One region of the Paenibacillus sp. NPDC058177 genome, then DNA from elsewhere that is predicted to be linked to it. Evidence: predicted binding sites of a transcription regulator. Region 1 holds the regulator's gene; each other region holds the start of a gene.
What was found. Region 1 encodes Rex, which represses fermentation and respiration genes when NADH is low (regulators of the CRP and FNR family bind a similar motif). Its sites were predicted from a motif close to TTGTGAAATATTTCACAA; they were not measured.
Positions count from the first base shown of each region.

Region 2: adhE (bifunctional acetaldehyde-CoA/alcohol dehydrogenase) is a predicted target of Rex. The motif match lies at 3,466-3,483, and genes of this name have one in related genera.
Region 3: ACFVU8_RS18680 (formate/nitrite transporter family protein) is a predicted target of Rex. The motif match lies at 1,975-1,992, and genes of this name have one in related genera.

Region 1 is NZ_JBHVVB010000001.1:20,670-28,153, reverse strand. Features, by position in the region: gene ACFVU8_RS00150 (cell wall elongation regulator TseB-like domain-containing protein) at 623-1,141, opposite strand; gene ACFVU8_RS00145 (amidohydrolase) at 1,196-2,497, opposite strand; gene ACFVU8_RS00140 (redox-sensing transcriptional repressor Rex) at 2,484-3,137, opposite strand; gene dinG (ATP-dependent DNA helicase DinG) at 3,553-6,411, opposite strand; gene ACFVU8_RS00130 (tetratricopeptide repeat protein) at 6,529-7,170, opposite strand; gene panD (aspartate 1-decarboxylase) at 7,288-7,484, opposite strand, start outside.
Region 2 is NZ_JBHVVB010000002.1:214,900-222,383, reverse strand. Features, by position in the region: gene ACFVU8_RS11085 (carbohydrate ABC transporter permease) at 1-604, shown strand, start outside; gene ACFVU8_RS11080 (carbohydrate ABC transporter permease) at 606-1,478, shown strand; gene ACFVU8_RS11075 (ABC transporter substrate-binding protein) at 1,610-3,070, shown strand; gene adhE (bifunctional acetaldehyde-CoA/alcohol dehydrogenase) at 3,559-6,180, shown strand; gene pflB (formate C-acetyltransferase) at 6,437-7,484, shown strand, end outside.
Region 3 is NZ_JBHVVB010000004.1:333,698-341,181, reverse strand. Features, by position in the region: gene ACFVU8_RS18685 (MFS transporter) at 1-654, opposite strand, end outside; gene ACFVU8_RS18680 (formate/nitrite transporter family protein) at 1,048-1,875, opposite strand; gene ACFVU8_RS18675 (FAD-dependent oxidoreductase) at 2,069-3,433, opposite strand; gene ACFVU8_RS18670 (formate--tetrahydrofolate ligase) at 3,730-5,361, opposite strand; gene ACFVU8_RS18665 (glutathione peroxidase) at 5,592-6,068, opposite strand; gene ACFVU8_RS18660 (glycoside hydrolase family 38 N-terminal domain-containing protein) at 6,249-7,484, opposite strand, start outside.

The sequences.
Region 1 (7,484 bases):
CGGTTCCATGAATATATTTACAAATGTAAACATCCACCCAGAATTTCACTTTCCACAATATGTAATGCATTATAATTATCTTTCATCGGCTCTCATTGGCTGTGGCCTATTTCAACCGATATTCCCCCACACCAATCGTTTTAACAGCGAGAAAAATAGTCCATCTCCCTAATTAGCAGCATTTTTGTACCTTATTTTTCTTGAATATAAAGAAATGAGGAAAATAAGGGCATTATTGTATCTTATTTTTCGAAAAAGCATCGCTGGACGAGTATTCTGGAAGATTTAAGGTACAATATTGCACTTAATTCCTATTAACTCTTAGCTGCAGAGAATTTAAGGTACAAAAATGCCGTTAATTCACTACGGGGATTCTTAATTATAGACTCTCTTTTGTCCTGGCCTAGTTTGTTATTTTAATACGTTCCAAATAGATCCATGAATTCTCGTGAAAATCGTCGTTAAGCAATCTCGTTATTGATACTCATCAGACAACATATCAAACCCTAATCAAAACGCAAACAAGCGAAACCGCCATCCGGTTCGCTTGTTTGTTTTTTCTTAAATCACACTTAACTTCCCCTTACTTTTATCCGCAAAGAGAGCCCAATGAGGTTCAGTCTCAGCGCTTCGGCAAACTGAAACGCCCTCCGATAGGCGTTCCGTCAGAAAAGCGGTAGAACTGATAATAATAACGATCTCCTTGTTCATAAAAAAGCTGCCAGGCATATTCCCCGTTATACACACCCGGGAGCAGCCTTTGAATCTTAATATCCGGAAGCTGTGCGCTGATGATGGACCTGATTTTAGCCTCCGATGTGCCCTTGCTCAGTTCTTCGCTGAATACCACATTGTCGCCCTCAGCAACTTTACCGTCCGTTGTAAAGCGAACCCACACCATGAGCTCGGTACCCGCCTCATTTTTCCCTGTCAGCACCCAATACACCGAGTTTTCATCCCAGACCGATTTCTGGGCCTTCTCCATTAGAGTCAAGCCCGCACGGCTCTTGGCGACTTCCTTTGCTGCATCCCGTTCTTTCCATTGGTCTTTCATGATAAAGGCGTAGAACTGAATTAGGCCGAGCAGCAAGAGCAGAAACACTGCCACTCCTATCAGGATCCATTTTTTCCTCTTTTTCAAGTTACAGCTTCCTTTCTACTTGTTCCGCGGCGGTGATGCCTATTCCTCGCCTGTCTACCGCTTCAACAGACCTTCAAAAGTTTCCTGTGCCTTGCGTCTGATAGCCTCTTCATCCAACGTTAGGCACTCCCCGTTCTTCACAATCTGCTTTCCGTTCACCCAGACATGGAGCACGTCTTTAGCACTGGCAGAATATACCGCATGTGAGAGCAGATCCGTATGTGGCAGGAGGTGCGGCTGGTCGATATCAATGGCAATAAAATCAGCCTTCATGCCGGGAGCAAGTCGGCCCACACCATCCAGGAAAAGTGACTTCGCACCGTACTCCGTAGCCATCAGCATGGCTTCTGAAGCCGGAACAGCTGTGGGATCACCGCTGAATCCTTTATGGATAAGAGCTGCCAGACGCATCTCTTCAAACAAGTCCAGATTGTTGTTGCTGGCTGCACTATCCGTGCCAAGCGATACGGTGACACCTGCATTCAGCAGGTCGATAACCCGGGCAATGCCGCTAGCCAGCTTCAGGTTGCTCCCAGGGTTATGGGAGACCCCGACATGGTGACGGGCCAGAATCCCGATCTCCTCGTCATTCAAATGCACACCATGCGCGACTAGCGATGGTCGTGTAAACATGCCTAGCTTCTCCAAGTGTTCGACAGGGCGCAGTCCGTATTCCTCTACGTTCTGCTCCACTTCCCGCTTCGTCTCCGACATATGCGTATGCAGCGGCAGATCCAGGTCATTGGACGCCTGTACGAACTTGACGAAAAACTCCGGCGGGCAAGTATAAGGAGAATGCGGGGACAGCATCGTTGTAATTCTGCCGTCTGCCTTGCCATGCCAGTCGCGAGCGAACCGGACAGCATCAGCCAGCTTCACATCCTGTACCTCCGGCGGACATAGACCGATAACGCCGCGTGTCAGAACTCCTCGCATGCCGGACTGCTCCGTAATCTCAGCTACCCGGTCCATTTTGTCATACATGTCCAAAAAGGTCGTCGTGCCGCCCTTCATCATTTCAAGTATGGATAACGAGCTTCCCCAGTAGATATCATCCGGGGTAAACTTGCCCTCCATTGGCCACATTTTCTCCTGCATCCAGACCTGAAGAGTCCGGTCATCACCATAGCCGCGCAGCAGCGACATCGCCGCATGACCATGGGTATTCACCAGACCAGGCATGAACAGCAGACGGCTGCCATCGATCACTTGCAGCTCTTCTTCAAGGCACGGCTCTTCTTCGCCTATGTATGTGATGAGATCATTCTCAATGATCATACAGCCGTTCAACACAGACAGAGGAGACCCAGGCACAAGAAACTTCCCGTTACGGATAAGAATCTTACTGCTGCTCATGCCCAATCTCCTCCTTTCCATCTTGCAAATAATAAGCCAGGCTCTGCAAATCGGTTGTGAAGTCGGCCGCATGAACACGGATATGCGCTGGCGTTTTTAGAATTACAGGTGCAAAGTTCAAAATCGCTTCAATACCGGATTCCACCAGGATATCAGCTACATTCTGCGCTTCGGTATCCGGTACAGTAATAATGCCGATACGGATGCCCTGCTCACGGATAGTGCTGCCCAGATCCTTCATGGGTTGTACAATGAGTGAGTTGATTTTCTGACCTACCTTGGGATCATAAGAATCAAAAATAGCGGTTATTTTCATCGTGTCCTTCAAGTAAGCATTGTAGTTGGACAAGGCATGTCCAAGATTACCGGCGCCTACCAGAGCCACGTTAATTTGCTGATCCAGTTTCAGTATATGGCGGATCTTCTCAATGAGATAAGATACATCATAACCGATACCTTTACGGCCGAAGTCGCCAAAATAAGCCAGATCCTTACGGATCTGGGCGGGGTTAAGATCCAGCTTCTGACCAAGTTCTTGAGAAGAAACTGTCGAGATTTCACGTTTTTGGAGATCGTTGAGGAATCGCAGGTATACAGGAAGTCTGCGTACCACCGCCTCCGAGATTTTATCCGATTTCATGTTTTCTCCTCCTAGATTAAGTGAAATAAAGATTCAAACAGAAGACAAAGCGTTACTCTGGTGAAGTTAAGGCTATAAGTCGCAAATCCATCTTCCCCAATATCCGCTTTCTTAAACCAGTGAAAAATGGCTCTGTTTCCCCAACTAACAGTATTTTTGTACCTTATTTTTCTTGAAAAATGCTAAAAAAGGATGATAAGGGCATTATTGTATCTTATATTTCAAAAAAGCACTCCGAAAGCGTATTACGGAAGATTTAAGGTACATTATTGCTCTTAATTTAAATTCACCCTTAACTTCAGACTTATTAGGGTACAAAAATGCCGTTAATTACACTTCGGAGATCATTAATGTGTTCTATATAGATTAATCCGATTGTTGAAAATAACGCATTACACAAGGAATGAAAGGGGCATTATTTGCCCCCTTCCTCCAGCCATTCTGCAATTCGGGGAACCATTTGCTCGGTCTTCATATGCTCCATCTTGGGACCGGGCAGCGAATACAGAAAATATTTACCGTAATAGGATTCAATCACCCTGGTATCATAAACAATAACGATCCCCCGGTCTTGTGCCGTCCGAACGAGACGGCCGAAGCCCTGCTTGAAGCGGATAACCGCCTGCGGCACGGAGAGCTTCATGAACGGGTTCTTCTTCTGCGCCTGTAGCAGCTCAGCCTTAGCCTCCGCAAGCGGATGATTCGGCGGCTGAAACGGCAGTCTGACGATGGCCAGGCAGGTTAGAGCCTCGCCCGGAATATCTACGCCTTCCCAGAAGCTGCTTGTGCCAAGCAACACAGAAGCGTTGCTGTCCTGGAAACGGCGGATCAGCTTGCTACGGCTTCCACCTTCGACTCCCTGGCCCAGTACACTGATATCCTGTGAAGCCAGAGCTTCCTTCAGGGGATCATAGACCTGGCGCAGCATACGGTAAGAAGTGAACAGCACCAGCATCCGTCCGCGTGTGATTACCGCAGCCTCCGCCAGTGATTGCACCAGCGTGTCCACAAAGCGGGCATCGCCTATGCTGCCCTTAACGCTCGGGAAGTCGCGCGGAATGACCAGCAGGGCCTGTTCACGGTACTTGAACGGAGAAGGCAGCAGCGAGGTCATCAGACGCCCCTGCTCCGCTGCCTCTCCGAGCCCCAGATTGTCAATCATGAATTGGAATGATTTATCGACCGACAATGTGGCCGAGGTCAGCACGATGCTGTTCTTCTTGTCGAAGAACAGCTCCTTAAGCTGGGCACTGACATCGACAGGCACCGCATAGAGTTGCAGGGACTTGCTGCGATAATTAGTGCTGGCTTCCAGCCAATAGACAACATTCACGTCGTTCAGATTCATAAAGAAGCGCACCTGTTCGCGAATGGCGCCCAAATCCTTAAAGAGACCCCCAAGATCGGTCACCAGACTGTCCGAGCTGGACTGACCCTCCTGTTCACGCATCTCGCTCAGCATCTTCTCACCCTTACGGATGACTTCGCTGAGGCTCAGGTGCATTGTATTCTCTAATGCCGCCAGCTCTTCCCAGTCCTTCGGCTTGCTTCCCGGCTGGAGACGAAGCACAAGCTGTCCCGCTTCCCCTGCGGCCGCATCGCTGCGCTCCGGCAGGAGAGTGTACAGCCTCTCGCTTAATACATCCCATGTCTCCTTCACCGTAAGCAAGTCCGGATAAAGCCTGTCAATGATGACACTCCATTCGGAAGCCTGCTCGCTACCGGAAGTTTGCAGAATCTGACGCAAGGCCGGAAGCTGTCCGTTACGGCTGTCCTTGTAGAGTCTACCGAGAGTATGTGACACTGTGAAATGCTTCATGTGCATGCCGAGATGCTTCCCGGCTACATCCTCCAGATGATGGGCCTCATCAATAACCAGATGCTCATAGGCTGGCAACAATTGATGTCCAGCCTTCACATCTGCAAACAGCTTGGAATGGTTCGTAATTACCACGTCCGCAATACCGGCCTCATGCTTGGCCCGGTGGTAATAGCACTTGCGGAACCAAGGGCAAGCACGGCCCAGGCACGAATCGGTGTCGCTTGCTACCGTCTCCCAGAAATCCCCGCCGCGTCCGCCGAGGTTCAGCTCCTCGTCATCCCCGGATTCACTCTGAGTCAGCCACACGATCATCTGCGCGGCAATGATGGCATCTTCCCTCGGACTCGTAAAGTCCCTTTTATTTATTTTATGTTCAAACTTGCGCAGACACAAATAGTGCCCTCTTCCCTTGAAGATAGCAGCCTTGAACGGAAATGGTACAACTTCGGTCAGCAGCGGAATATCGCGCTCCCGGAGCTGGTCTTGCAGATTAATGGTATGAGTGCTGACCATGACCTTTTGCTCGCTGCGAACGCTCTGATAAATTGCCGGAAGCAGATAACCCAGCGACTTGCCGGTTCCCGTCCCTGCCTCAATCAGCAGGTGCTTGTCCTCGGAAAGTGCGGTTATAACCTCGTTAAACATAATATCCTGCGCTTCCCGGCTTTCATAATGAGGTAACTTGTCCTTGAGCCGTTGTCTAATCTCATCCATATAATCAGAGAAAGATAATGAATGCAGTGGATTAGCACCATGCTGATCCCTTGGAGGCTCCAGCTCTGTCCAATCGCCTACCTTGAGGGCAAGCTGCCGGTAAAATGTTAAATCGCTCTCCGGCTGGAAAGTCTCCATCTCCCGTTCCCGCAGCAGCCCGTCGAAATACCAGCCAAGATCGCTGTCTTCTGCGGCGAATAACTCGCTAAGCCGCTGTATCGTTAGAAGCGGCAGGCTGTATAGCTCCTCCAGACATTGGAGCAGCACGAGCGCGGTAGCCAAAGCATCGCTGTCGGCCTGATGCGGCCGTTCATGCGTAATGCCGAAATGGCTGCTGACGGCACCCAGCTGATAAGTCGTCAGCGAAGGAAAGCAAATTTTCAGAAAATCGATCGTATCCAGAATACGGCCTTGAAACGGCAAATATCCGCATCGATCCAATGCATTTTGTAAAAAATGGAAGTCAAAGGCCACATTATGCCCTACCAGAACGACATCGTCCAGTAAAGGCACTAGCTCCATCATCATCTCATCCAGCTCTGGCGCATCCGCCACGTCGCTGTCGGTTATGCCTGTCAAGCCCGTAATAAAAGGAGGAATCGGCGCTCCGGGCTTGACAAAGGAACCATATACCCGGGAAATGGACCGGTCTTCTTCTATAATGGCAAGACCCACCTGGATGATTTCACCCACCGATTGGGTTCCCGTTGTTTCAAAATCAAGCACGGCAAATTTCATTGTAAGTTCTATTCCCTTTCACTTGAGACTCTTAATCAGCATAACAGAAGTTGCGAAAAAAGGCGATGCACCCCGCTGTCAACAGTGGAGGCATCGCTTCTGTGGCAAGACTGATGGTTATAAAAGCGAGACAAGCTGGCTGCCATACTGGAGTTGTCCCCCACGCTTACGGCACACTTCCAGATTCACAGTTGGTTCCGGCAGGGCCGGATCATGCTGAAGAGACAAATCGAACAACTCCTGCGCTTCAGGGAAGCGCTCCTGAGAAGCTCGGATACAGCCCATAGCATTATAGATCATCGCCTTGAGCTTGCGTTCCCGAACGAGATTCAGCATATGGTTCAGATGAACCCATGCGGCTTCGCCTTCCCCTTCCTGCAGATAAGCCATGGCAAGATACAGTCGGGCGGCGAGGCTGTCCGGGTACTCCTGAACGACGCCCTTAAACTGTTCGATACACTGCGGGTACATCAGCAGCTTATAATAGCCCTGACCTCTGACGAAGGACTCCATGGACAGCTCTGGCGCCTCCTGCTGAGCAGCAGGCTCCAGAGGCTCATCCGGCACTTCCAGGTTGTCACGGAAATGGCTGAGCTTCTCCGCGAAGACCAGCCATTCATCCATGACATGATCGCTGATTCGGTGTAACAAATTGTACTTGCATAAAAGCTCTTCCCGGCGGGCACCCTGCGCTTTAGGATAGTCAGTGACGACCTCCTGTAGCATCTGGTTCATTTCAGCAAATAAATGTTGAAACATGACTTCATCCCACCCTTACTGAAAATGGTATCAGTTCAGTTCAGCTTGCCTGACTTCATTTTTCGCAAGGTGAGGGTCTTTCATGCCTGCCATTGATTACATGCCCGTCAGAAACGGTCAGACGATGGTCGCGTGGATCTCATGATCGGCGAGTTTGACCGGCTTGTTCAGCTCATCTACAAAAACTACAGTCGGCTTGTGGCCCTGAAGCTCCTCTTGAGAAAGCATCGCATAAGAAATAATAATCACTGTATCGCCAGGCTGCACCAGCCGGGCTGCCGCACCATTGAGACAAATCACACCGCTGCCGCGCG
Region 2 (7,484 bases), on a different contig from region 1:
CGCCTTCGCGATTGCGATCTCGGAGCTCCGCAGATTCGGAGGCTTTGTGCGGGTAGCTGCTTACTTGCCTTTTGTCGTACCAGGCGTCGTGTTGTACGGACTATGGAGATGGCTGTACGATCCGGTTGGACCAATCAATGCGTTACTTGGCACTTTTGGAATCGACCAAATTGCGTTTTTGACTGACACCAGGTGGTCTATGATTTCACTCGTCTTTATGGAGACCTGGCAGCAATTCGGTTCAGGGATGCTAATATATCTGGCAGCAGTGCTGAGCATTCCGCGTGACTGGTATGAAGCGGCAGAAATTGACGGTGCTGGTGTATGGGCACGTATTCGTCATATTACATTGCCTTCTATGCGTAATCTGATCATTCTGATGCTTATTTTGCAGGTTATCGGCACTTCGCAAGGGTACCAGTCACAGATGGCTTTGCTTGATGGTGGACCTAACAACACCACGTTGACCTATGCGCTCCTGATGGTTAAATACGCGTTTACAAAACTTGATTATGGAACGGCTACTGCACTAGGCATGCTTATGTTCATCGTCCTGGGCGGTTTGGGCGTCTTACAGTTCAAGCTCAACAAGGAGGACAACTAAGATGAAAAGTGGAGATAGAGGTATATTATCGGAACACGATCTTAAGCAGACCAGTAATAAAATCGTATATGGAATAATGGTTTTGGTTATATGTGCCATGGTGTTCAGCATGTTGTATCCTATACTCATGATGATGTTTAACGGACTCAAGTCCAATACAGAAGTGAACACGTTCCCGCCGCACTTTTTCCCGCAGGAATGGCATTTTGACAACCTGAAGCAAGCAATGAACTATATTGATCTGTTTTCATACCTAAGAAACACTATCTATATCTTTGTGGGTAACATGTTAATGACCCTGGTAGTGTTGGGGATGGCGTCGTTTAGTATCTCCCGGATGAATGTACCTTATAAGAAAGCTATTTATTTCTTCTTCCTGATGACCCTGTTCATTCCGGCGAGCAGTTATATGGTTCCAAACTTTGTCAACTTGAAGGAACTGGGCTTGCTGAACCAATACGCAGCTTTCTGGCTGCCAGCAGGTGCGAATACATTCTATTTCCTGTTGCTCAAGAACTTCTTTGACGGTATTCACCCTGAAATCTTCGAAGCTGCCCGGATCGACGGAGCCTCGGAGCCAAGAAGCTTCTTCTCCATCGCAGTACCGCTGTCGGTTCCGATTTTCGCAACACTTGCCATCTTTATCTTCTCCACAGCATGGAATGACTGGTTCTGGCCGTCACTCGTTATGCATAGTGATGACAAGTACACATTGGCAACAGCGATCTATAAGTATGTTATTAGCGTTAAGGCACTCAATACCAATATCAAGTTTGCGATTCTTTTCCTTGTCAGCTTGCCGCCAATTGTCGTATTCTTGATCTTCCAGAAGTTCATTATGCGCGGTGTGGCTTTATCCGCTGTCAAAGGTTAAATTTAATGTCTGATTCTACTACCAATCGTAAACTTACACATAAAAGGAATATAAATGCACCTCGTTTGTAAACGATTTCTCTTTTATGATCAATGTGTAAGATAATTATGAAATTGAAAAGGGGAGTTTCAATGCGCAAGTATTCCACTATGCTACTAAGCCTCCTAATGGCCGGTTCGTTGCTTTCCGCTTGTGGCGGTAACAACGGTAATACAGCCAGCGACAAGGGTGGGGATGCAACTACAGCCCCAACGAATGCTGCAACAGACAATTCGAGCGGCACCGATGCAGCAGCTAAGGATGACATTACCCAAAGAAAAGTTACAATCAAGATTCACTATCCGACACCTGACCTTACAGAAATCAGAGCTCAGGAAGATGACAAAATTAAGCGTTTCCAAGCTGAATATCCAAATGTTGAAATCCTTAAGGATGACTGGCAGTACAACGTAAATGAAATCGGCATCAAAATGGCTGCCAACGAGGCACCAACGTTCTTCAATACCTTTGCTACAGAAGCTAAGTTCCTGGTTGAAAAGGGCTGGGTAGCTGATATCACAGATCTTTGGAACAACTATGAACACAAAGATGAAATTAACCCTGTCTTGCAGAATCAGTTCATCATTGATGGCAAAGTGTACGGCGTAACACAAAAAGGTTATGTCACCACTACAATGATCAACAAAAAGCTGCTTGATGAAAAAGGTGTAGCTGTTCCTCCACTTGACTGGACTTGGGACGATATGCTGAACACTGCCAAGGGCGCAGCTGATACTAAAAAAGGTATCTCTGGTATTGCTCCAATGGGTAAAGGTAATGAAGCTGGCTGGAACTGGACCAACTTCCTGTTCGAAGCAGGCGGAGAAATTCAAAATATTGACGGCGGTAAAGTTGTAGCTACATTCAACTCCGACGCTGGTGTGAAAGCACTGGACTTCTATAAGCAGCTTAGATGGGAAGCTAATGCTATTCCTCAAGACTGGGCACTTGGCTGGGGCGATGCTGTAGGCGCGTTCCAACAAAGCCGTACTGCAATGGTTATGGCCGGTTCTGACGGCGTTATCGAGCAAGCCCTGAACCAAGGTGGTTTGAAACCTGAAGAGGTGTTGACGTACCCAATGCCTGCAGCTGAAAAAGGCGGCAAGCACACAGGCGTACTTGGTGGCGACTATCTCGTAATCAACCCGAATGCAACGAAAGACGAGCAAGAAATGGCTTTCCGTTACATCACATTCGACTACTTCTCTGAAAAGGGTCTGGATGCACTTGATGCGGTAATCAAGCAACGTGAAGCAGACGGTAAATTCTTCATTCCGCCGCTTCTTGACTACTTCTCCGCTGATTCTGAATTCGGTAAGAAGACTAAAGCTGTCTATGATAAGTATACAAACGTCTACCAATACAATCCGGAAATCATGAACCTGCTGGACGGTAAGCCAGAAGCTCAGTACAATACTCAGGACTACTATGCAACAATGTCCAATGTCATTCAAGAGCTGTTCTCCAAAAAAGGAACGGATTCCAAAGCTCAGCTTGATGCTGCTGCTAAAACAGTCCAAGAGAAATTCTTCGACGGAATCAAAGTTCAATAATCAGACTTCAGCATAATTGCTGTAACTGAATAGCACGAACAAAGGGATGTCCCAGAAACCATGTGAATGGTGAGGGGCATCCCTTCGTATTATAGGATCAACGAGAGAGTACTGGTTGATCTTTTTTAATAGCCGTTTTTTGTTAGGTAGGTTTGAGATTGAAAAAGCGAGCAGGATTGGCACTGAGCGGGGAAGAGGGATTGTGAACCTTCTGTGATTCATGGAGTGTTGAATGAAGAGCAAGAGGTTTCTTTTTAGTTATAAATAACAAGGAATAGGCTGGGTAAAAGCCTAAAATCAGGGGAATTAAACGATTTTTTAAATAAAATATGGTTAAAATACCTGAATATGATTGAATGTAAGCGCTTTGAAACACGTCAAAAAAACTTTATACTTTGTGAAAGATTTCACTATACAAGACGAAAAGTATGTGATAATATGAACATGTAGAGAAAAACAACTCAAAAATTGACAGGAGGACGAGGGACATGGCAGTTAAAAATGAAGTGCCCGCCCAAGTGAAGCAACCAACAGCTGAGGAATATATTCAGACTTTGGTAGATAAAGCCAAGAAGGCTCAAGAAGCGTACATGCAGCTGGATCAAGAGCAAGTCAACACAATCGTTCATGCAATGGCGCTGGCAGGACTCGACAAGCACATGTATCTGGCGAAACTGGCCGTAGAAGAAACAGGTCGCGGAGTCTATGAAGACAAAATTACGAAGAACATTTTCGCAACAGAATATATCTGGCACGGAATTAAATATGACAAAACCGTAGGGGTCATCGAAGACAACTCCTACGAAAGTTTCCAAAAGATCGCCGAACCGGTCGGCATCGTTATGGGTATCACACCGGTAACCAATCCAACATCCACCACGATGTTTAAAGCTTTGATCGCCGCAAAGACACGTAATCCTATTATATTCGGTTTTCATCCATCTGCGCAAGAGTGTAGTGCAGCATCCGCCAAAATTCTACATGACGCAGCAGTGAAAGCTGGCGCACCTGAGAACTGTATCCAATGGATCGAATTGCCTACGATGGACAAAACCAACGCTTTGATGAACAACCCTGACGTTGCACTGATTCTGGCAACAGGCGGATCGGCGATGGTTAAAGCAGCTTATAGCTGTGGTAAACCGGCTCTGGGTGTAGGCCCTGGTAACGTGCCTGCCTTTATCGAGAAGAGTGCCAATATCGACCAAGCGGTAACTGACATCATTCTTTCCAAGACATTCGATAACGGTATGATTTGTGCATCCGAGCAAGCTGTTATTATTGAAGAAGCTATCTTCGATCAAGTGAAGAAGAAAATGATTGCGAACGGCTGTTACTTTGTTAACAAAGAAGAAGCTGGCAAGCTGACTTCCGGCGCAATGAACGTTGAAAAATGTGCAGTGAATCCGACAATTGTTGGCCAATCTGCAACGAAGATCGCGGAAATGTGCGGAATTCAAGTTCCAGCAGGCACTAAAATTCTGGTAGCTGAACTTGAAGGTGTAGGTACAAAATTCCCGCTGTCTGCAGAGAAGCTTAGCCCGGTACTTGCTTGCTATAAAGTTAAAAATGCTGATCAAGGTATCGAACGTGCTGCCGAGATCGTTGAGTTCGGAGGCATGGGCCACAGCTCGGCTATCCACTCCAACAATGAAGAAGTGATCATGAAATTCTCGAACCGTCTGCAAACCGGACGTATTCTGGTAAACTCGCCATCAACACACGGTGCCATCGGCGATATTTACAACACTAATATCCCTTCGCTGACCCTGGGCTGCGGATCTTACGGACGCAACTCGGTATCGCAAAACGTGACTGCCATCAATCTGATCAACGTGAAAAGGGTGAATCGTCGTACCGTGAATATGCAATGGTTTAAAGTACCCGACAAGATCTATTTCGAAAAAGGTGCAACTCAATACCTTGCCAAAATGCCTGATATTACACGTGTTGCAATTATCACTGACCCTATGATGGTGAAGCTGGGTTATGTGGAAAGAGTTGAACACTACTTGCGTCAACGTCAAACACCAGTAGCCATCGAAGTGTTCTCGGAAGTAGAACCAGATCCATCGACAACTACAGTGGAAAAAGGTACAGCTATGATGAACAGATTCCAGCCGGACTGCATCATTGCACTTGGCGGCGGTTCCCCTATGGACGCAGCTAAAGGTATGTGGTTGTTCTATGAACACCCAGACGCTGACTTTAACGGTCTGAAACAAAAATTCATGGATATCCGTAAACGGGTCTACAAGTTCCCTAAACTGGGTAACAAAGCTAAATTCGTTGCCATTCCTACCACTTCGGGTACGGGTTCGGAAGTTACTTCTTTCGCGGTTATCACGGATAAAACAACTGAAAAACACACCAAATATCCTTTGGCTGACTATGAGCTCACACCTGATGTAGCTATCATTGATCCAGAGTTCGTATACAGCTTGCCAAAAACTGCTGTTGCTGATACAGGTATGGACGTTTTGACCCATGCGATTGAAGCCTATGTGTCGGTTATGGCTAGTGACTACTCCGATGGTCTGGCCATCAAAGCTATCCAGCTCGTATTCCAATACCTGGAGAAATCGGCACTGGAAGCTGATCCACTGGCCCGTGAGAAAATGCACAATGCTTCCACGCTTGCTGGTATGGCGTTTGCCAACGCGTTCCTGGGCATTAACCACAGCTTGGCGCACAAATGGGGCGGTCAATATCACACGGCTCATGGTCGCACCAATGCGATTCTTATGCCACACGTTATCCGCTACAATGCCAAGAAACCAACGAAGTTTGCTTCGTTCCCTAAATATTCGCACTTCGTTGCTGATGAGCGCTATGCAGAAATCGCCCGTATTTTGGGACTGCCAGCTCGTACCACTGAAGAAGGGGTTACCAGCTTGATCAATGCTATCCGCGACATGAACAAAAAGCTGGGTATTGAGGAGTCGTTCCAACAGCTGGGCTTTGATCCTAAGGATTTCGAATCGCGTGTTGACTATCTGGCTGACCGTGCATTCGAAGACCAATGTACAACTGCCAATCCAAAAATGCCGCTTGTCAGCGAGCTTGCAGACGTATACCGCAATGCTTTCTACGGAAAATTTGACAACTAATACCAAGGGTTTAAGCTAAGAATTCTGTTCCTTGAGAAACTGGATGCTAGTGACAAATATCACCGAAAAGGTGATATTTGTCACAGTCCTTTTTCAGAAAATAAACTAAAATATTTATATAAACAAACAACGATCCCAGTTGTAAAATCACTTTTGTGAATTTTATAACAACCATTAGATGGGGTCGCGAGACACGGGATTAACCTTCAAGCCCGCGATCTCTACAATACTATAAATATAGATGGAGGGATTTAGCATGTCGGTGATTGAAAAAGATGTACAAGAAGTGAAGTCGGGTTGGCGCGGTTTTACAAAAGGTAAATGGTCCAGAAAAGTTAACGTGAATGACTTTATTGAGAAGAATATTACCCCTTACCTGGGCAAGGAAGATTTCCTCGCCGGAGCTACTGAGAATACCAAAGAGCTGTGGAAAATTGTTTCTGAAATGACTAAACGGGAAATTGCCAACGGCGGTGTGCTTGATGTAGATGTGAACACTGTATCTACGATCGTCTCGCACAATCCTGGTTACATTGACAAAGACAAGGAGCAAATTGTCGGCGTTCAGACAGACGCGCCTTTCAAACGTTCCATCCAACCGTTCGGTGGTATTAAAATGATGATCGATGCCTGCAACGCATACGGATTTGAACTTCCGCAAGGCATTGTCGACATGTTCACGAACATTCGCAAAACGCATAACCAAGGCGTATTTGATGCATATACAGATGAAATGAGAGCAGCGCGCAGAGCGGGTATCATTACCGGTCTTCCTGATGCTTACGGCCGTGGCCGGATCATTGGTGACTATCGCCGCGTAGCGCTTTACGGAATTGATTTCTTGGTCAACGAAAAGAAACAAGATCTCAAGAATCTTGAAGTAGATGCCATGAGCGAATCCGTAATTCGTCTTCGGGAAGAGGTCTCCGAACAGATCCGCGCACTGGGTGAACTGAAGAAGATGGCAGCTATGCACGGCTTTGATATCTCCAAGCCAGCTAACACTGCCAAAGAAGCTTTCCAATGGGTGTACTTCGGATATCTTGCAGCAATCAAAGAACAAAACGGTGCGGCAATGTCCCTTGGACGCGTATCCTCTTTCCTTGATATCTATGTTGAGCGCGATATCGCAGAAGGTATTTTGACCGAAGAACAAGCACAAGAGTTAACAGACCATTTTGTAATGAAATTGCGTATCGTTAAATTCCTGCGCACACCTGACTATAATGAACTGTTCAGTGGTGACCCTACCTGGGTTACAGAATCCATTGGCGGTATGTCCGTAGATGGTACAACACGCGTTA
Region 3 (7,484 bases), on a different contig from region 1:
GTAGATTCTTGTATTGCCCATCAGTAGCCAGCCGGACTGGCTGCGGGGCTGATGCTTTTTATAATCGGCTCCCTCTGCTTCCGGTCCCGTTCCGACTCGCCGCAGATACATGAAGAAAAACACGGCGAATACAGCTGAGGTCACACCGTTCATCACGAAGCTCAGCATATAGGAGATATCGGCGAGAAAACCGCTCAGGGCCGTACCTAGCGCCACACCTATATTATTAGCGACGTAGACGATGTTAAACAACTCACCCCGCTGCTTGGCAAAGCGAAAGCCAATAAAGGCCTGAATGGCCGGGAGTGACAACGAATTGAATAGCCCAACAAACCCCATTACGATCATGAAAATCGTCCAATTGTGACTGGCGGCCGGAAGAGTGAACAACGCGAGGGCGTTCATAGCGAGCGCTCCGACAATCAGGCGGTTCACACCAACTTTGTGGTACAGGGAGCCACCCAGCAGTTGACCGGCAATCCCCCCCAAGGATTGAATCAGAATGACCAGACCGGCATCCTTCATACTGCGGCCGAGCTCATCGAAAACATACATGGTCACGAGCGGCCACATCAGCGCACTGCCCGTCGCATTGATCAGGCTGGCAATCAGAAATACTTTTACTTCCTTAGGATAAGCAGATAAAAACCTCATAACTAGTGTACATCCTCTGTAAGATTGGTGTCGTCAATTCCATCCAGTATCCTCCCATCAGCGGCTGTAGGGCAAGCATGTACACTGCCGCTTTGAAGCAGCATTGCGATATTATATCAAAGTCATCGAAGTCAACGGAATGACCGTTCTCCATTGTCTTGAATGACTCTGATTCACCCCCGTATTCCCAGGGTAATAGAGCCTAAGAAACACTCCCTATTAGAATCGCCGTGCGTTTCGATTTCGTTCCCCCGAGTCGAGACCGCGGCGAATTTTTGTGATGTCAGGGTACAAAAAAACACTCCCCAGGGACGTTGGCCTGTAACTTGACTTCAGGACCCGCGAACCCCAGAGAGATCGTTTGTTCATCAATGTAGCCCGGCGGCTCTAAGATTAAGCATGCTTCTTCGCACTGGCAACAGACATGCTGTCCACCGCTTGCACCGCCGTAGGCGCCTTGCGCAAGTAAGCTGCCCAATAGGCTGCCGCTACAAAGATAGCCCCGCCTGTCAGATTTCCCAACCAGACTGGAATAAAGTTCATTAAATACTCGTACCAGGAATAGTGCCCCTCAAAGATTGCCGCCGGAATGAGGAACATATTGGCTACAACGTGCTGGAAGCCGATGGCGACGAACGCCATGGTCGGAAACCAGATGCCCAGGATTTTGCCACTGAAGCTGTCTGCGCCGTAGGAAAGCCATACCGCCAAGGCGACTAGCCAGTTACAGCCGATACCAGAGACGAAAGCCGGGAGGAATCCGGCTTCAAGCTTATGTCCCGCCATATCCACCAGTTTATCCAGATAGACTCCGTCTGACGTCAGCCCGGCGACATGCCCGAAGAAATAGGCAACAAACAAGGCCCCTGCCAAGTTGCTAAGTGTGATTAGCGTCAAGTTCTTGACGACTTCCTTGAATGAAATCTTCTTCGCCATAAAGGCTAGCGGCACCGCCATCATATTGCCTGTTAACAGTTCCGCTCCTGCCAATAGCACAAGGATCAGACCTACCGGGAAGACTGCAGCCCCGATGAAATTCGCAATGGAGCCCCATTCTTTAGGCGCGGATGCAATCACGCGGATATCCAGTAAAAACCCGAGGGCGATAAAGGCACCGCCCAGGAAGCCAAGTATAAGGACGGTACTCAGCGGATTGTGCGCCTTCTTGATTCCGTTCTCCACCGTTGCTTCAGCAATTTGCTGAGGTTTGTTATAAGCCATGGTTCGTATCCCCTTTTAATACTTTAAATTTGTTCCTTTATGCCATTGTAGCGTGTCATATAAGACATTAACGTGATAATAATCACTACTGCAAAAGACAAGTGAAAATTTTCACTGACATGTCATAATTAGCGTTTGGACACGCAAAAAAACCGAAGCCAGTACTCTGGCTCCGGTCTAAATAATGATGATATTACACTAGTGCGGGTTCCTTGGCAGCCAGGGTTTTCGGCAATGCCTGCAGTCCGGCAGTATTCAGGAAGTTCCAAGGCTTGTTGTAGTGCGGCTGGAAAAAGAAGTCGATAAAGGCCAGCTGATCCACCGTCATCTTATTTTGGATGCAGACCGAAATCGTATTAATGGATTGCGTCAAATCCATTTTGGACATAATCTGCGCACCCAGGATGCGGCGTGTCGCACGTTCAAACACAACCTTGAGCTGCACCTGCTCGAATGTAGGCATGAACTCCGGACGGTAGTTGTCGGTGATCATAACGCTATCCACTTCCATACCTTCACCCTTGGCAGCTTCCTCCGTCAGTCCCGTCCCGGCAATGTTATCTTCATAGATCTTGATGCCGGATGTTCCTTGCGTGCCCATGTAAGGAATAGTCTGGGCGACAAGATTACGGGCCACCAGAGTACCCATCCGTACAGCGTTAGTTGCCAGTGGAATGTAAGCATTTTTACCAGTTGGGTTGTAGTGGATCGCGCAGCTGTCGCCAGCGGCGAAGACATCCGGCGCACTAGTCTCCATATAATTGTTCACAACAATCGCGCCGTTCGGCAGCATGTCAACCTGGCCTTTCAGCAGCTCCGTATTAGGACGGAAGCCGATGCAGAGGATCACCAGCTCAGTTTCATGCTCGCCTTTGCTTGTGATAACCTTCGTAACCTTGCCATTCTCGCCCACAAAAGAGCTAACCTTCTCACCAAGCGCCAAGGTAATACCATGATCCTTCAGCGACTGCTCGATAGGAGCTGTGAATTCTTCGTCCAGGTATTTGCTCAAAATCCGCTCTTCCCCGTCGATCAAGGTTACTTGCTTGCCGTTCATCTGGAACGCTTCAACCAGCTCGACTCCGATATATCCGGCGCCAACTACCGTAATCCGGTTCACTTGTTGGGCTCTTTCAATGATAGTGTTGGAGTGATTGTAGTTTTTCGAGAGCAGAATACCGTCCAGATCCATGCCTTCCAGCTTCGGAATAATCGGCCAAGAGCCGGTAGTCATGATCAGCTTGTCGTAGGTATCATCAAATTCCTGTCCATTCGCAAGGTTGCGGGCCCGGAGTGTCTTGGCTTTGGTGTCCACCGCAATCACTTCATGACGCATGTTCGTCTTCACCCCGAGCTCAGCGAGCTTCTCTGGCGAGGAATAGAAGAGTCCTTGAGGGTCCTTAACAACACCGCCTACATAAAGGGCGATTCCGCAGGACAGGAACGAAATATTGTCGTTGCGTTCGTACACCGTAATCTCGGCGTCTGGATAAAGCTGGGCTGTATTAACGATGGCTGCGGTTCCGGCATGGGTACATCCAATGACTGCTACTTTCATGATTTCTTCCTCCTCCAATTTGAAAAGCTATATATTATTTATTTGTGATTTATTTCACTTTATGAACTGATTATATTGTGATTTTTATCACATTTCAAGCCTATTTCTGCAATTCCTTAAATTGTTCACAATTTTAAGTATTTTGTGTCCGTTTCCTGCTGAATTGCTGTTACCTTTAGCTTCTCCATGTCACAGAGCCATTATGACCGTCAAGCCAAGCCTATAAATACATAAAGCCCCAAGCCTTACCGTCCATACAGACAAGTAAAGCTCAGGGCTATAGTTTCGTTCCAATCTTATTCTAATCCGTGTATCTCGCCATCCTCATCCACTCCTATCCCTTCGGCTGCCGGTCGAGCTGGAAGACCAGGCATAGTCACGATGTTGCCGGTAATAACTACAGCAAACCCGGCACCTAGTGACAGTGTGATGTCACGCACGCCCATAGTAAAGCCTTCGGGTGCCCCAAGGAGCTTGGCCTGATCAGAGAAAGAATACGGCGTCTTGGCCATGCACACTTGCAGCTCATTCAGACCCAGCCGGTCAATCACAGCCAGGCTGCGCTTGGCTGCGGGAGAGAAGCTCACCTCTGCACCACGGTAGATTTCACGCACAATAGTGGTGATTTTGTCCGTAATATCAAGGTTATCCTCATACAAAGGCTCAAAATCAGCACTGTCTTGCTCCAGCACCCGCAGTAACTCACTTGCCAGTTCCTGGCCGCCCGCTCCGCCCTCTGCCCATACCTTGGATACGGCAGACGGCACCTTCAGACGTTGGCAAGCTGCCTGGATCGCCTCGATCTCGGCCGGGCTGTCGCCCGCAAAATGATTGATGGCCACAACAACGGGCACGCCGAACTTACCAAGGTTCTCAATGTGACGTTCCATATTAGGAATGCCTTCAAGCAAGGCTGTTGGATTCTCGGACCCGAGCTCACTCTTGGCAACACCGCCATTGTATTTCAGGGACTTCACGGTAACCACCAGCACGGCTGCGGCAGGGGTTAATCCAGCTTGGCGGCATTTAATGTCCATGAATTTCTCGGCACCAAGATCAGCGCCAAAGCCAGCTTCCGTGACGACAAGATCACCCAGCTTCAGCGCATAGCGAGTACCTATAACACTGCTGCAGCCATGGGCTATATTCGCAAAAGGCCCACCATGCACGATAACCGGCGTACCTTCCAGTGTCTGTACCAAATTCGGCTTTACTGCTTCCTTCAGCAAGGCAGCCATGGCCTCCACCGCACCCAGCTCCTGTGCTGTGACTGGCTGACCAAGATAGTTATATCCAACAAGAATCCGGCCCAGCCGTTTCTTAAGATCAGACAAATCATCACAAAGGCAGAGCACAGCCATAATCTCTGAAGCTGTAGTGATCTGAAAACCAGCTTCCCGGACGGTACCGTTGCCGTCTCCCAGACCTGTAACAATGCTCCGCAGGCTGCGGTCATTCATATCCATGACGCGCTTCCATACGATTCGCTGAGGATCCAGATCCAGCGCATTGCCGTGGAAGATATGGTTGTCGATCATAGCAGATAATAAGTTATGCGCAGAGGTCACCGCATGAATATCTCCGGTAAAATGGAGGTTTATCTCGTCCGCCGGGACAATCTGTGATTGGCCCCCGCCAGTAGCTCCGCCCTTCATACCCAGGCAAGGCCCCAGCGAAGGTTCACGCAGCGCAGCTACCGTCTTTACCCCGGAAGCGTTAAGTGCCTGAGCGAGACCAATCGTTGTTAACGTCTTCCCTTCTCCAGCCGGTGTGGGATTGACCGCCGTCACCAGAACAAGTTTTCCGTCCGGACGGTGGCTAAGCTCCTCCCAGAGTGAAGGCGCCAACTTGCTTTTATATTTACCGTACAGCTCCAGATGTTGTTCACCAATTCCTGCTTTTGCCGCTACTTCCGTAATCAATTTCATGCCTTGTACAGAACCCTCCTGCCAATTATTATTCTGAAATCTTTCCTGTCTTATGCGAATTCCTGTTATGTATCATTGCTATTAAAGAATACAAGGTCTATGAAAAGCGTCAAGGATTATTTTCACACTTCAGTGATCTCTACAAGGCTAAATAGACAAACTCCCGGACAACAGCCAAAAGCCGTGTCCGGGAGAACATGTGATTCCAAAATTTCTTGCTTACTCAAGATTTATAACAAGGACTCGATGCTGTCCTTCATCGTCTCAGGCGATTCTTTCGGCTCAACGCGAGCGGTCACATTGCCACTACGGTCAACGAGGAATTTGGTGAAATTCCACTGGATGTCACTGCTCTCGCCCTCACCAGGTTGCTGTTCCTTCAAATACTCGAAGAGCTTGCTGGCTTCTGGTCCATTGACATCTACCTTGGCAAATACCGGGAAGGACACACCATAGTTAATCTGGCAGAATTCTGCTGCCTCTTCACTAGTTCCTGGCTCTTGTCCGGCAAACTGATTGCAGGGAAAGCCCAAAACTACCAGCCCTTGTTCTCCATACTGCTCGTACAGCTTTTGCAGCTCTCCATACTGCGGAGTCAGCCCGCATTTGCTGGCCGTATTGGCAATCAGCAGCACCTTGCCTTCATATTCCGTGAACGGTACTTCCTTGCCCGCAGGCGTAACCCCGGCAAAACTGTAGATCGACATTGTGCTACCATCCTCTCAAAATTCATTGGTTTTCTATATTTTACTCCTATTCCGGTCCGAATACAAAAGTACGCCATATCTATCCTCGATTGTGTATCACATCACTGTAATCCTTAGGCAAATAAAAGCCGCCGAGCGGTCCATAAGGACCGTCCGGCGGCTGGCACAACCATTATTACATTATCGTTCGCAGAGCGGAATCTCCTCAAAGGTACCCAGATCAGACTGAATACGGAATGTCTTGAATTCAAATCCCTGTAGGCTGACTTCACTGCGGATGCCAAGTGAAGGGATACTGACGGTAGTGGAGCCTCCAGAGCCAGTCGGCTCGAACAGTCTCAGAATGTAACCGTCGCCTTGCTCCTCTTTTTTGAAAGCGCTGAGCTGGATACGTTCATCTTCCAGTACGATAAAGGATTCCAGCGGCTCACCCTCTCCTGACGGGAAGAATGACAATGCGTAAGGCCGTTCGTTATGAGCCAGCGCTTCCCGGTCCACCTGATCTCTAGGATCTGCAAGCTCTCCCGCATTCAGCCAGAAGGTGTAGCTGCGCTCACCCTGATCCATCCGCGGCTGGAAGCGATCCTGTACCATAATCGGACGGTCTCCGATCGGATGAGCACAGTATCCTGCGCCCCGAAGCAGCGACAGACGGACCTCGCCTTGACGGAAATCTCCGCCGTAAATTCCGTTATTGATACAAGTAACCGCCATGTTCTGTGCTGCATCTTCCACTGCAATCCACTTCTGGGCCACCGTTTCATTGCCCTCCCGATCCAGCGGATTGACCCCAAAGGCCGTCTGACCAAGGAAGTCCCCTTGCTCCAGAACAGTAGGGATGGACAGTTTGAGCATCTTGTCCTTCTCGTTCCAGTAGACACGCAGCTCGACTTCAATCTCGGTTCCCTGCTTCGGCAGCTTGTAGAGCTGACAAATGCGGGAATTGCCGTATGTCAGCACCGATTCAATCACCGTGCGTACCGCGCCATCTTCAATGACCCGTACCGCCGGAAGCGGATTCTTCAACCCGGAGAATACACCACTCTCTTCTTCATTCATCAATTCAAACCTGCCCTCTACAGGGCCAAAAGCAGTGGTGTCCATTCTCCATGGATCTTCATTGTCTGCAAGGACCAACGCTGCAAATGCATCCTTACGCAGGTACGAAACGCCCTTGACGGAGTATTCATCCATCCGCCCTGTTGCAGCGTTAATGACCACGCTCAGATCAGCAGTTTCAAACCGGAAGGCCCCGTCCTGCTCTGTGAGCTGCGGAAGCGGCTTCTCCGCCAACATTTTAATCCGGGCATCAAAACGATTCATCGAGGAAGGAGCAAGCTCGGCCTCAAAGACCACTCTTTTTCTCCAGTCCAGATTCAAGTTGCTGAGCTCCTTTTCCGGCTGACACGGGAGCAG